One region of the Cytobacillus sp. FSL W8-0315 genome, then DNA from elsewhere that is predicted to be linked to it. Evidence: a T-box and tRNA genes for the amino acid it is inferred to sense, from the RefSeq annotation. Region 1 holds a T-box; the other holds one or more tRNA genes.
The links. A T-box is a leader RNA that pairs with one kind of tRNA and senses whether it is charged. The one in region 1 lies ahead of thrS (threonine--tRNA ligase), so its partner is inferred to be a tRNA-Thr.
Positions count from the first base shown of each region.

Region 1 (7,449 bases):
ACTGCTGACCTTCCTAAGCATTGGATTTGCACAGACCCTCGTAGTGACAATAGGGAATATCTTAATTCTCGGAGTGGATGCAGCTGAACCAGTATGGTTTATCCTGTTTGGACTGATAAGCAGTTTAGTGTTTATATTAATTGTTTATACATTAGTATCTGTATTTGGCGATGTAGGAAAAGCCATGGCGATTGTCTTGCTGGTGCTTCAGATTGCAGGTGCTGGCGGAACCTATCCGACCGCCTTGCTTCCTGAATTTTTCCAAACCATCCACCCCTTCCTGCCCTTCTCTTATGCCATTGATTTAATGAGAGAAGCTGTTGGAGGCATTGTTTGGGAAAGAGTTTACAGAGACCTTCTGGTCCTGACGCTATTCGGTTTCATTGCACTATTAATTGGAACCTTCCTGAAAGAGCCATTAAGCAGAAAAACAAAAGCGCTAATGAAAAAATCAAAGGAATCGGGGTTGTTTCATTAGGATTTAAAAGTTTTATTAACCCTCTTGACCTTTTCCAAAATGTGTAATAAAATCAGTAAAAATATAAATATGAGCTATGATAAGGATACGAATCTTTCTTTGTTTTCTTTCCAGAGATCAGGGCCATTTGGCTGCAAGCCCTGAAGAAAAGGGAATGATTTACCGCCTTGGAGCTATTATGGGGAATTGATCTATACCAGAGTATCCATAATCGGGGAATCCGTTATCTTTTTGAGCATAAAGCAGTCTTTCGGCATGCTTTATGGAATTAGGGTGGAACCACGGCCGCACTCGTCCCTTTTGCTGGGATGAGTGCGGCTTTTTATTTTAATTAAAACTATATAATTAGCGTTGATAAGGACATGAATCATTCTTTATTTTCTTTCCAGAGATCAGGGTCACCGGCTGCAAGCCCTGAAGAAAAGGGAATGATTTACCGCCTTGGAGCTATTATGGGGAAATGATCTATATCAGAGTATCCATAATCGGGGAATCCGTTATCTTTTTGAGCATAAAGCAGTCTTTCGGCATGCTTTATGGAATTAGGGTGGAACCACGGCCGCACTCGTCCCTTTTGCTGGGATGAGTGCGGCTTTTTATTTTAATTAAAACTATATAATTAGCGTTGATAAGGACATGAATCATTCTTTATTTTCTTTCCAGAGATCAGGGTCACCGGCTGCAAGCCCTGAAGAAAAGGGAATGATTTACCGCCTTGGAGCTATTATGGGGAAATGATCTATATCAGAGTATCCATAATCGGGGAATCCGTTATCTTTTTGAGCATAAAACAGTCTTTCGATTGCTTTATGGAATTAGGGTGGCACCACGACCACACTCGTCCCTATGTTTGGGAGGAGTGTGGTCTTTTTTTTATAACTAAAAATCAGGAGGAATTGAAATGGAAGCAGAAAAAATAAATCATAGAAAGTTAGGTCAAGAGCTGGAGCTTTTCACATCCATGGAGGAAGCCCCAGGAATGCCTTTTTTCCTGCCAAATGGAATGGTGATGCGAAATGAACTTGAAAGTTATTGGAGACGAAAACACCAGCGGGCAGGCTATCAGGAAATTAAGACACCGATTATGATGAAACAGGAACTTTGGGAACAATCCGGCCATTGGAATCATTATCATGAAAATATGTATTTCTCAAATGTGGATGAGCAAAATTATGCGATAAAGCCCATGAACTGCCCGGGTGCGATATTGGTTTTCAATAGCAAACGGAGAAGCTACCGGGAATTGCCTATCCGCTATGCGGAGCTGGGATTAGTCCACAGACACGAACTCTCGGGTTCTTTGAATGGACTGTTAAGAGTCCGGTCGTTCACTCAAGATGACGCCCATTTATTTGTGATGGCTGATCAGATTGAGGCCGAGATTGATAAAATACTTGTCCTAATTGATGAGTTCTACTCCCATTTCGGTTTTGACTATAAAGTTGAACTTTCAACACGCCCGGAGGAATACATGGGATCACAAGAAATGTGGGAACGTGCTGAAGGAGCTTTGGAATCTGTTTTGAAAAACAAAGGAGTAAACTATCAGATTAATCCTGGTGATGGGGCGTTTTACGGGCCGAAAATTGACTTTCATATATTGGATTCGCTCGGCAGAAGCTGGCAATGCGGTACTGTCCAGCTGGATTTTCAAATGCCGCAAAAGTTTAATTGTGCATATGTTGGTGAAGATAACAAACTTCACCTTCCCATTATGATTCACAGGGCAATTTTTGGTTCAGTTGAACGTTTCATGGCTATTCTAATTGAACATTTTGCAGGCGATTTCCCACTGTGGCTGTCACCCGTTCAAGCAAAGATCATTCCAATCTCTGACTCGCATGCTGAATATGCAGACTATGTGAAATCACAATTGGAAGAAGCAGGCATCCGTGCTGAAGCCGACTTTAGAACAGAGAAAATGGGACTCAAGATCAGGGAAGCCGCAAAACAGAAAGTTCCCTACATGCTGGTGATTGGTGATAAAGAAATGGAGCAGCAATCCCTGTCACTGAGAAAACGTAAAGAGGGAAATATCGGTGTGATGAGCATTGAGGAAGTAATTGAGCGGTTTATTAATGAAACAAACGGCGGCAGATAAATCTTTCAAGCTCAGAAGGAATTTATTCCTTTTGGGCTTTCCTCTTTTACAAATAATCTATCTCTCCGAATTTTCTCCAGTTAACAATATCTTAATTTTCAAAATAATGTTATTATTTAAATGTAATAATTTTACACTTAGGGGAGGATTATTTTGAAAACCACTGCAATTGAGAAAGCCATTATTAATGAGACAACAATCAATTCACCACTCAATCTGGTATGGCTCGCTTGGACAATCTCTGATAGGGTATCTGAATGGTTTGCACCTGAAGCGAAAGTAGAAGCTAAGGAAGGCGGAGCTTATGAGCTTTATTTTATTCCCGGAAATAGTACGGGCATGAATACGAAGGGATGTAAAATTACTAAGCTTATTACTGAAAATGAGCTTGAGTTCACATGGAAAGGCCCAGACCAATTTGAGGATTTAATGAATAATGAGGATGAATTAACAACTGTTCATGTAAGTTTCCAGGCAATCCATGAAAATTCATCAAAGGTGATTGTTGAACATAGAGGATTTAAGAATCATGAAGATTGGATTGAAGCAATAAACTGGCATCAAATGGCCTGGTCAGGTGTACTGGACAGTTTAAAATCAGCTCTTGAAAAGGGCGAAGGAAACCTCTGCTGCCAGCCTTGAAAGCAAATACCTGCGGACACTCTTTTTTAAAACCGCAGCCAATTTTCTTCCAATTAATCCCTCTTCGGTATCTTTACTTACATATGTATGTTACAATGAAAGGTGAATCAAACCCTTAGGGTCAACTTGACTTTTCTTAGTCACCCCTTCGAAAGGGGGATAAAATTGGAGAAAATAAGCGTATTCCTGGATGATTATCGGAAAGCGCCTGATGGTCATGTATTAGTTGAGACCATTGATGAGTGTATCCATTTGCTTCAGACCTTTGAAATTGACCACTTGTCTTTAGACCATGATTTAGTAAGTAAATCGAGAAATGGTCTTATGCTCGTTCATTTAATGGTTCAAAAACAGTTATTTGCGGATCGCATAACTGTTCACTCTGCCAATTCCGCAGGCGGGAAAGCTATGTATCATTATTTAAAACAAGCACAGCAGGATTTTGAAATGCCCACTGATATTAAAGTAATCTTAAGGCCACTGCCCCTAAACTTCATTCCGCCAAATCATCTGCAAAAATAGTAGAATTCACCATACCTATTCCCCTTGATCACAGGATATATATATGTCACCAGTATATGGGAAGCAGAGTTTATTAACTGCTTCCTTTTTTCATGACTTTAAAAATGATATGAATAACTGGAACCAGGCAAAAATAAATCCGCTTCTCCATATAGAGGAGCGGATTTAGCTTTAAGATTTTACTCCTATACGTTCAAATATGCCCAGGCATATTGTGCATATAGCTCTGCGCCTGTCGATAAGGCGTCTTCGTCAATATTGAATTTGCCGTGGTGATGAGCCCATTCGGTGTCTTTCTCTGGATTGCCGCTGCCGACTAGGGCGAAGCTGCCAGGTGCTTTGTCCAGGTAAAAACTGAAATCCTCCGCCCCCATTGTTGGATTTTCATTATATAGAAAATCTTCCCCGAAAGCTTCAGAAGCAACTTTTTGCACAAGGTTTGCACTGTATTCCTCATTAATTACCGCTTGGGAACCCCGAATGTATTCCACTTTTGCACCAGCACCATAGATCGATGCCGTCTTCTCAGCATAATTCTCAAGCTGTTTTTCAATATGATCCCTTGTTTCAGGATCGAAGCAGCGGACTGTTCCCTCGATGACTGCATTTTCAGCGATGATGTTAAACCTTGTGCCCACCATCATTTTTCCAATGGTGAGTACGGCAGGCTGCTGGGCATCAATGGTTCTGGACACAACACTCTGGACATTCATGACAAAGGATGAGGCCACTATAGCAGCATCAATGCAGTCATGCGGCATCGCCCCGTGCCCGCCTTTTCCTTTGAATGTCACCTTGAATATATCAGCTGATGCGAAGGATGGCCCAGGTGTACAGGACACTTTATGCGTCGGCATTTGCGACCAGATGTGGATGCCAAAGACATTGTCCACACCTTCCATCGCTCCCTGTTCCACCATCATCTTCGCCCCTTCCGCTACTTCTTCGGCTGGCTGGAACAGCAGGCGGACATTCCCCGGCAATTCTTCTTTTATCTCATTTAATGCCTTGGCGGCAATCAGCAGCATCGCGGTATGGGCATCATGTCCGCATGCATGCATTTTTCCATTTTCCAGGGAGGCATAAGGCAGATCCTTATTCAATTCCTCCACCTGCAGCGCATCCATGTCTCCCCTTAAAGCTACCGTCTTTCCGGGCTTCCCGCCTGCTATTTCAGCAATAACACCTGTTGGTTCCGTTCTTTTAAAGGGAATGCCCAGTCTATCAAGGTACTCACAAATAAATTGGGTGGTTTTAAACTCCTCCCATGACACCTCTGGTTCACGATGCAATTTTCTTCGCAGCTTCGTTAATTCATCACTATATGCTCCAATTAATTCTTTTAGCCCATTATGAATCATCTCTTACTCCGCCTCCGTTAACTCTATTGCTGCCTCAAACAGGATTTGAACAGCTTCGGCAATATGCCTGGAATCCGACCATTCTTCCGGACAATGGCTCAGGCCATTTTTACTTGGAATAAACAGCATCCCAGTACTTGTGTAATCAGCGAAAACCATTGCATCGTGCCCGGCGCCGCTATTCATGGGGCATGAAGTGAAACCCAGTTCACTGCTTTTCTTCTTTAACAGACTCACAATCTCTTTATTCATCTCTTTTGGCTGAATATATAAAAGCTGTTCAACCGTTATTTCTACTCCGCTATCACGATAGATCTCTGCTAATTCTTTCACTTTTTGAATAACATTCTGGACATGTTCTTCCTTGCCGGAGCGAATGTCTACAGAAAAGACCGTTTGATCCGGAATTACATTGGCTCCATTTGGATAGACCTGCAATTGCCCAGTGGTTACTACCGTTCCTTCTCCTTCAGCCGCCGCCAACTCGGGAAATTGGGCTATCATCCCGGCGGCCGCAACCAGCGCATCAGACCGCCTGTCCATTGGAGTGGTCCCGGCATGCCCGGCCTGTCCTTTTACGGTTACTTCCAATTGCGTTAAGCCGACAATCGCTTCGACTACCCCTATTGGGATATTCTTTTCTTCTAAGATAGGTCCCTGTTCAATGTGCAATTCCAGATAAGCCTTTACTGACTGCTGGTCTCTTGTTTTCGGAAGAGACGGATCGAGCCCGATTTTCTTCATGGCTTCAACGGTCGTAATGCCATCGTTATCCTTCAATGATTTAAAGTCTTCCTCAGCCAGCAAACCGACCATTCCGCGTGAACCCATTAAGCCGCCGCCAAATCTGGAGCCTTCCTCTTCGATAAGGGCGATAACCTCCAGAGGATATTTTGGCGTTAATCCGTTCTCAGTGAAAAGTGCAGCGACTTCAAGTCCTGCTACAACTCCGGCAGGCCCATCATAGGATCCCCCATTCGGGACGGAATCAAAGTGAGAACCGATTAGAACACTTGGTGCATCTTTTAGGGACCCTTCAAGCTTTCCAAAGATATTGCCCAATCCATCTTCACGGACAGCCAAGCCCGCTTCCTTCATTTTCCCCTTAATATACTGCCGTGCAAGAAAATCCTCCTGACTATACGTCAGCCGGGTTGTTCCTTTGCCTGGAGTCGCTGTATAAGTGCTTAATGTGTCAATATGGTTTTCGATTCGCCCCTGTACTTTTTCCAGATTCACATTTTTCCCTGTTTGAACTTCACTCATTTCGATCCAATCCCTTTCTTATAATAGTCCGACAAAAATTCCGGCTAATACCACCGACACAATCGTCACCGTGATGAATCCCCCGACAAGCATAGGCGGAAGCATGTTGCTGGTCAGCATTTCCCTCTCTTTTTCATCTTCTGTCAATGATTTAATCACTTCATTTGTAATAATGTAGTCAGCCGGGAAACCATATAGTGCCGTCAGCGAAACCGCGAAAGCCATTTCCTTGCTCACCTTTAAAATTTTCCCTGCGATGAATGAGAAGATATACATTCCTATTACGCCTAGAATAATGCTTCCTGCCAGCGGATAAATAATCTCAAGCATCATCCCGGGTGTAGCCTGCTTTAAGCCGTCAAAAATAAAGAGCATCAGGGCCATGATCGCAAAGCCAAAACCATTTGCTTTCTGCAGTACCTGCTTCTCAAGAAAGCCAATACTTGTGGCAATAACCCCGAACAATAGACAAAGTACAAATGGACTGACACTCGCAACTGGAGCCAGCAGTGTTGATGTCAGATAAGCAAGGTAGGATACTGCCGCCAATCTTAAAAATTTGAAGAAATCTGTATTATATTTCTCCGGCATATTTCTAAAAAGCTTAAGCTCAGGTTTTGGAGCTGCCTCTGCTGCTGCAGCCGTCTCTTCACTCGCCATGCCCTGTGTCTTATAAGCAAGCTTTCCGCTTCGGTACTGCTGTAAAAGCCGCTTTCCTTCTTTTTTCAGGACAATGGAGGTGAGCGGATATCCAGCAAATCCCTGCATAACATAAATCACGATTGCAAAGACAGATAAAGAAGCCAGTCCCGCTTCTTTCGCTCCTTCGGACATAATCAGGGCAGATACAACGCCTCCAACCAATGGCGGAATGGCGACAACCACCGTTTTAAATCCAAAGATAAAGGTACCGATTCCAAGTAATATCGCGATAATTCCCAAAATCCCTGACAAAGCAATCACAATCGTCTTCCACTGATTTTTCAATTCCTGAATCGATAGCAAAGTCCCCATATTGGTAATCAATAAGTACATCATCATCGTAGCCACAACCGGCGGAACTCCTGCCAAAGCTACGA
Region 1 is NZ_JBBOOC010000001.1:100,201-107,649, forward strand. It holds gene MKY20_RS00605 (YhgE/Pip domain-containing protein) at 1-478, shown strand, start outside; T-box leader at 546-780, shown strand; T-box leader at 821-1,054, shown strand; T-box leader at 1,095-1,327, shown strand; gene thrS (threonine--tRNA ligase) at 1,380-2,579, shown strand; gene MKY20_RS00615 (SRPBCC family protein) at 2,733-3,221, shown strand; gene MKY20_RS00620 (cyclic-phosphate processing receiver domain-containing protein) at 3,387-3,743, shown strand; gene MKY20_RS00625 (M20 family metallopeptidase) at 3,929-5,104, opposite strand; gene MKY20_RS00630 (Zn-dependent hydrolase) at 5,108-6,370, opposite strand; gene MKY20_RS00635 (hypothetical protein) at 6,389-7,449, opposite strand, start outside.

Region 2 (7,449 bases), 440 kb from region 1:
ATTGTCTCGGTTATTGGTCCCTTTACATCCAAGGTTGCTTTAACAAAGCTGATCCGCTCAATCACTTCTTTTGCTCCTGTGATTTTTACCGTCTTTGGTTCCGCAGATGCCGCATCGGCTGAATACCCCTCACCAAGCAGGCCATTATTAAATTCTGCATCCACTTTAAACTCCTGGGTCACTTTTTCGTGGACTGTCACATCAGCATATTGCGGATTGATCGTCACATCAAGTTTATCTGAGATATCGCGGATCTTAATTTCCACTCTTTGAGAGCCGATTTCTGCATTTGTCAAATCTACATATACTTCAAAGTTCTGCAGTTTTTTAGCTTGCTCCAGATGGCTTTTTGGCCCTTCTATACTTAAGTCCACTGTTTCCGGAATACCGGTAACGACCAGATTTTCCGTATCATAATAGCTTTTCACCGGGACATCTTCAACAATGCCTGAATCCTGCTGGCCAGGAACGTTTATATCCTTTAATTCCTTATCTGCATCATAAACAGAGTCAAATAGAAAAAGTGCCAGAATCAACGCAACAATTTTCATGAACCAGCGGGTATCTACCAATTTATCAATTAACTTATCCATTCTTTTTCCCCCTCCAGTTCCAAAGACCTGAAGAAGTCTGCTTTATTTTCTGTTGAACAAGCAATTCACTTGAAAGCATATCTTTAAAAGCTTCAGCTTTTAAATCACGGTGCAGCTCACCGTTTTTGGTTAGGGAAACACTTCCTGTTTCCTCCGAAACGATAATGGTAATACTGTCGGTTACTTCACTTATACCTAAAGCAGCCCTATGTCTGGTGCCGAGCTCTTTTGAGATGAATGGGCTTTCTGACAGAGGCAGATAACACGCTGCTGCTGCCACACAATTCTTTTGAATGATAACGGCTCCGTCATGCAGCGGTGTATTCGGTATAAATATATTAATCAGGAGCTCAGATGAAATTTTAGAATCCAGCTGAATACCGGTTTCAATATAATCGTTCAGCCCTGTTTCCCTCTCAACTGAAATAAGCGCCCCAATGCGGCGTTTAGCCATATAATCCACAGCCTTAGCAATGGATTCGACCAGTTTCTCCTGATTTTCCTCCTCCTGATTAGCTGTCCTTGAGAAGAATCTCCCTCTCCCCAATTGCTCCAATGCTCTTCGCAGCTCCGGCTGGAAAATGATAATGATGGCCAGAAATCCCCAAAGAAGCACTTGTTCCATCATCCAACCTAATGTTTGCAGGTGGAACTTGTCGCTTGCTACTTTGACCAGGATAATGACAAAAATCCCTTTTAGCAATTGGACAGCCTTTGTTCCTTTTACAATCATTATCAGTTTATAGATGACATACCAGACAAGGAGAATGTCTATTGTATTAGCCAACAATTTCAAAATAGAGAAATCTGCAAACGACATTATCCTTCCTCCAAATATATATTTCAAAAGCAATACATGCTTAAAGTTCCTTTATGTAACTTTCATATTATATCATATTTGACGCTAATTCCAATTTTGAGACAACAGACACTACCTGGAAAAATAAGTACACTAAGAATCCCTGCATTAAAGCAGGGATTCTTACTATGGTTATGTCTATTTCTCTTTATCTGTTTCTCCGCTTTCAAATACATTTACAGCATCCTTGGCTGCCTTTTTGATGTGGTACCACAGCCATTCGAAAATGGCATCAACCTCTTCGATTTCTCCGGTAACATTACCGGCTGAAGCCATATATTGCTGGCCATTGATGACCGTAACATTTCCGTCTATTTCGCCCTGGATTTCCAAGTCTCCGTTCTTAACTACTACATCGCCTTTTACCACTTCGCCTTCTGGTACAATCACCTTATCGTTCTCCACCACAAGGTTTGGCTGTTTGGAAACTGATAGTTGGTGATCCTGGTCCCAGGATGATACGACGCTTCCCATCATCAGAACAAGAAAGAGGGATGCAGCAGTTAAAAGCGGATGATGCCTGAACCAGCGCTGGACCCCGACTTTCCGCTTTTCTTTGGGCAATTTCGCCATAACGTTTGCCGTGAAATTTTCAGGTGCCTGTATATGTGAAGTGCTTTGGACTAAAGCGATCGTCTTCTTTAATTCATGGAAATGAATTTGGCATTCCTCACAGTTCTGCAGATGGGCCCTTAATTCCTTCTCATGTTCGGCTGAGATCTCTTCATCTAGGTACTCATGCATATAAACAACCATTTCTGCTGGACATTTCAAAGTTCTCACCCTCTTTTTTAAACGTATCTTAATTGATTCCTAAGTGCTTCCCTGCCCCGGTGAATCCTGGTTTTAACCGTTCCCAGAGGAAGATCGAGCGTTTCACTGATCTCGTTCAGCGATAATTCTTCAATATATTTTAGAACAATAACCGAACGGTATTTTTCCGGAAGCTTCGATATTTCCCTTTGGATTGTTTCCTGCAGTTCCAGACTTTCTACATCTTCCTCCGGCAGCCTCGCATCTGAAGCAATTTGAGAATACATGTTCAGTCCATCCGTTCCTGCGACCTCTGCATCCAGATAATAATCAGGCTTCTTTTTTCTGATTCTGTCTATACAAAGGTTAGTGGCAATCCGATAGAGCCACGTGGAAAATTTCAAGTCAATATTAAAGCTGGCAATGTTTATATAGGCTCTTAAGAAAGCCTCCTGAGCGATATCCTCTGCCTCATGCCTGTTTCCCAGCATTCTGTAGCAAATCTGAAAAACTTTATCTTTGTATATTTCAACAACTTCAGCATAAGCATCCTGGTCGCCTTTTAATACTTGCTTTATCCTCTTCTTTACGATTGTCTCCATTTTTTTACCTCCGCTCCAGTGCGGCTAATCGATAATACGAATCGATAGCGGAAAAGGTTTCATTTTAATTAAAAAACATTCAATTTCTATATTAGCAAATTTTTACTTATTCTGGTTTATTTTTTTCCTTTTAGGGTATAAAAGTACTAAATTAATCGAAAAGGGTTGATTACGGTGTGTGTTAAGGAATTATTGAGAGATATTGAGGAATGCCGGTCAAGAATGATCCAGTTAACAGCTTCCGCTTCTTTTACAGACCACTCGGTAGTTGATACGAGCACAAAACTCGATCAGCTTCTAAATAAATATTATACACTCACAGCAAAAAAATGAGCAGAACTTGTTTACGTTCTGCTCATTTTTAATTCAATTATTTATAGAAGCTTCTCGCCAAATAGTGAACCCATAAGCGCGACCGCCACAGTAGCTGTTTTGTTTTTGTCATCCAGGATTGGGTTAACCTCTACAAACTCAGCCGATGTAATGATCTGCGATTCTGCAAGCATCTCCATGGCCAAGTGGCTTTCACGGTAGCTGATGCCTCCAATAACCGGAGTTCCAACACCAGGGGCATCATGCGGATCCAGCCCATCTAAATCCAGAGACAGATGAACACCATCTGTATTTCTTTCTTTTAAATATGTAATAGACTCCTCCATAACCTTTGTCATCCCAAGCCGGTCAATTTCGTGCATGGTGTATACTTTAATGCCTTTTTCCTTAATAAGCTCCCGCTCTCCTTCATCCAAAGATCTTGCCCCAATAATGACAATATTCTCTGGCTTAACCTTTGGAGCATATCCCCCTACATTGGTTAAAAGCGGGTGGCCAATTCCCAGGCTTACCGCAAGAGGCATGCCATGTATGTTCCCTGAAGGTGATGTTTCAGCTGTATTTAAATCCCCGTGGGCATCATACCAGATTACCCCAAGATTTTTGTAGTGCTTCGAAACACCGGCCAATGTTCCAATTGCGATGCTGTGATCCCCGCCCAGTACTAATGGAAAAGAACCACTTTCTATTGCTTTATCAACTTCTTCGCCCAGTTTTTCTGTTTTTTCAGCAATAAGGTCCAAGTTTCTAAGATTTGATTTTGGATCGATTTGAACTTCCGGACGGCCGATGGCAATATCGCCCTGGTCATGGATTTCTTCGAATAAACACTTTAATCGCTCATTCACACCGGCATATCGGATCGCACTTGGCCCCATGTCCACACCGCGTCTCATCTGGCCAAGATCCATTGGCATTCCAATTATCGATAATTTCTGTCTTTTCATAGTAAAGTCCTCCCTTTCCCTTCATACTCATATTTTAACCGCTTTCAAACACATGACTCAACTCGACAAAATCGTGTATATATATGCGGCTGCCGGAAAAAGAAGCTTCTAAAAATACCATAGTAACTTTCTAAGTTTTGCCACTTATTGTTTTGTGAAATAAAATAAAAAATCCCTAAACCATGCTGGTTTAAGGAATGTCGTATTATGTATGATGGTGGAGCCTAGCGGGATCGAACCGCTGACCTCCTGCGTGCAAAGCAGGCGCTCTCCCAGCTGAGCTAAGGCCCCATTTATTTGGAGCGGAAGACGGGATTCGAACCCGCGACCCCCACCTTGGCAAGGTGATGTTCTACCACTGAACTACTTCCGCAAACATATTTATATTCACAAGTAAGACCTTCAGGACTCGATTCCCAAGGTCTGTGTTTTTCTATAAAGTGAGCCATGAAGGACTCGAACCTTCGACCCTCTGATTAAAAGTCAGATGCTCTACCGACTGAGCTAATGGCTCGAAATATAATTCTGATGCCTAAACTTCATTTGCAGATGTGCTTCAAAGCCCTGCGGTCTTTGTCGCAGATTTTAAAAGCTTGCCATTCAGGATGTAACGCTTCGATGCTGCAATCTTTTAAAATCCTCTACCGACTGAGCTAATGGCTCAAAAATGGCTGGGCTAGCAGGATTCGAACCTGCGAGTGACGGAGTCAAAGTCCGGTGCCTTACCGCTTGGCTATAGCCCAATAATTACAAAATAAAAAGGACATTCATAGCTTGTCCAGTTTTTTGTGTTTTTATTAAAAATAAATGGTGGAGGGGGGCAGATTCGAACTGCCGAACCCGAAGGAGCGGATTTACAGTCCGCCGCGTTTAGCCACTTCGCTACCCCTCCATCTATAAAAAAAAGATGGTGCCGGCGAGAGGACTTGAACCCCCAACCTACTGATTACAAGTCAGTTGCTCTACCAATTGAGCTACACCGGCAAATATGGTGGAGGATGACGGGATCGAACCGCCGACCCTCTGCTTGTAAGGCAGATGCTCTCCCAGCTGAGCTAATCCTCCATTATGGTGACCCCTACGGGATTCGAACCCGTGTTACCGCCGTGAAAGGGCGGTGTCTTAACCGCTTGACCAAGGGGCCTAGTACTCTAGTTGTCTACATTAAAAGAGCTTCCAACCGGGCTCGAACCGGTGACCTCTTCCTTACCATGGAAGTGCTCTACCTGCTGAGCTATGGAAGCAACAGCTCATAATTCCCAAAAGGGCTTTATGGAAATGGCTCCGCAGGCAGGATTCGAACCTGCGACCGTTCGGTTAACAGCCGAATGCTCTACCACTGAGCTACTGCGGAAAAGTGGTATTTGTAAACAGCCCGGCAGCGTCCTACTCTCACAAGGGGACAGCCCCTAACTACCATCGGCGCTGAGAAGCTTAACTTCCGTGTTCGGTATGGGAACGGGTGTGACCTTCTCGCCATCGCCACCAGACTATTTTCAAAAGACAAGTATGATTATACTTTCTTTTAATGTTTTTTTCAAGAGGAAATTTCATTTTTTCGTTCCCTCAAAACTAGATAATGTATGAAGAAGCATTTGCCGAGTATTCACCAATGACTTGTCTAGCTTCGGCTCCTAACCTCTCGGCCGTTTCGATCCGTCCCTCCAAATCCCAAAACCAGGATTTGAATGGCCGGCTCTCCAACGTCTCTCAAAGTTGAACAGTCGCCTCCGCTTTTCGTTTTGGTTAAGTCCTCGATCGATTAGTATCAGTCAGCTCCACATGTCGCCACGCTTCCACCTCTGACCTATCAACCTGATCATCTTTCAGGGATCTTACTAGCTTGACGCTATGGGAAATCTCATCTCGAGGGGGGCTTCATGCTTAGATGCTTTCAGCACTTATCCCTTCCGCACATAGCTACCCAGCGATGCCTTTGGCAAGACAACTGGTACACCAGCGGTGCGTCCATCCCGGTCCTCTCGTACTAAGGACAGCTCCTCTCAAATTTCCTGCGCCCACGACGGATAGGGACCGAACTGTCTCACGACGTTCTGAACCCAGCTCGCGTACCGCTTTAATGGGCGAACAGCCCAACCCTTGGGACCGACTACAGCCCCAGGATGCGATGAGCCGACATCGAGGTGCCAAACCTCCCCGTCGATGTGGACTCTTGGGGGAGATAAGCCTGTTATCCCCGGGGTAGCTTTTATCCGTTGAGCGATGGCCCTTCCATGCGGAACCACCGGATCACTAAGCCCGACTTTCGTCCCTGCTCGACTTGTAGGTCTCGCAGTCAAGCTCCCTTGTGCCTTTACACTCTGCGAATGATTTCCAACCATTCTGAGGGAACCTTTGGGCGCCTCCGTTACTTTTTAGGAGGCGACCGCCCCAGTCAAACTGCCCACCTGACACTGTCTCCCGCCCCGATAAGGGGCGCGGGTTAGAATTTCAATACAGCCAGGGTAGTATCCCACCGACGCCTCCACCGAAGCTGGCGCTCCGGCTTCTCAGGCTCCTACCTATCCTGTACAAGCTGTACCAAAATTCAATATCAGGCTACAGTAAAGCTCCACGGGGTCTTTCCGTCCTGTCGCGGGTAACCTGCATCTTCACAGGTACTATAATTTCACCGAGTCTCTCGTTGAGACAGTGCCCAGATCGTTACGCCTTTCGTGCGGGTCGGAACTTACCCGACAAGGAATTTCGCTACCTTAGGACCGTTATAGTTACGGCCGCCGTTTACTGGGGCTTCGATTCAAAGCTTCGCTTGCGCTAACCTCTCCTCTTAACCTTCCAGCACCGGGCAGGCGTCAGCCCCTATACTTCGCCTTGCGGCTTCGCAGAGACCTGTGTTTTTGCTAAACAGTCGCCTGGGCCTATTCACTGCGGCTCATCAGGGCTATTCACCCTAATGAGCACCCCTTCTCCCGAAGTTACGGGGTCATTTTGCCGAGTTCCTTAACGAGAGTTCTCTCGCTCACCTTAGGATTCTCTCCTCGCCTACCTGTGTCGGTTTGCGGTACGGGCACCTTTTCCCTCGCTAGAGGCTTTTCTTGGCAGTGTGGAATCAGGAACTTCGGTACTAAATTTCCCTCGCCGTCACAGCTCAGCCTGTGTGGTAACGGGATTTGCCTCGTTACCGGCCTAACTGCTTGGACACGCTAATCCAGCAGCGTGCTTACCCTATCCTCCTGCGTCCCCCCATTGCTCAAACGGTAAAGAGGTGGTACAGGAATATCAACCTGTTGTCCATCGCCTACGCTTTTCAGCCTCGGCTTAGGTCCCGACTAACCCTGAGCGGACGAGCCTTCCTCAGGAAACCTTAGGCATTCGGTGGATGGGATTCTCACCCATCTTTC
Region 2 is NZ_JBBOOC010000001.1:541,840-549,288, forward strand. It holds gene MKY20_RS02930 (CdaR family protein) at 1-593, opposite strand, end outside; gene cdaA (diadenylate cyclase CdaA) at 586-1,413, opposite strand; gene MKY20_RS02940 (anti-sigma factor family protein) at 1,591-2,226, opposite strand; gene sigW (RNA polymerase sigma factor SigW) at 2,244-2,807, opposite strand; gene MKY20_RS02950 (aspartyl-phosphate phosphatase Spo0E family protein) at 2,982-3,140, shown strand; gene rocF (arginase) at 3,182-4,087, opposite strand; tRNA gene MKY20_RS02960 (tRNA-Ala) at 4,303-4,378, opposite strand; tRNA gene MKY20_RS02965 (tRNA-Gly) at 4,386-4,460, opposite strand; tRNA gene MKY20_RS02970 (tRNA-Lys) at 4,529-4,601, opposite strand; tRNA gene MKY20_RS02975 (tRNA-Gln) at 4,756-4,830, opposite strand; tRNA gene MKY20_RS02980 (tRNA-Tyr) at 4,896-4,979, opposite strand; tRNA gene MKY20_RS02985 (tRNA-Thr) at 4,996-5,071, opposite strand; tRNA gene MKY20_RS02990 (tRNA-Val) at 5,077-5,152, opposite strand; tRNA gene MKY20_RS02995 (tRNA-Glu) at 5,157-5,231, opposite strand; tRNA gene MKY20_RS03000 (tRNA-Thr) at 5,259-5,331, opposite strand; tRNA gene MKY20_RS03005 (tRNA-Asn) at 5,367-5,441, opposite strand; rRNA gene rrf (5S ribosomal RNA) at 5,461-5,577, opposite strand; rRNA gene MKY20_RS03015 (23S ribosomal RNA) at 5,830-7,449, opposite strand, start outside.
Region 2: it encodes a tRNA-Thr, which carries the amino acid that the T-box ahead of thrS (threonine--tRNA ligase) is inferred to sense. The anticodon was not compared.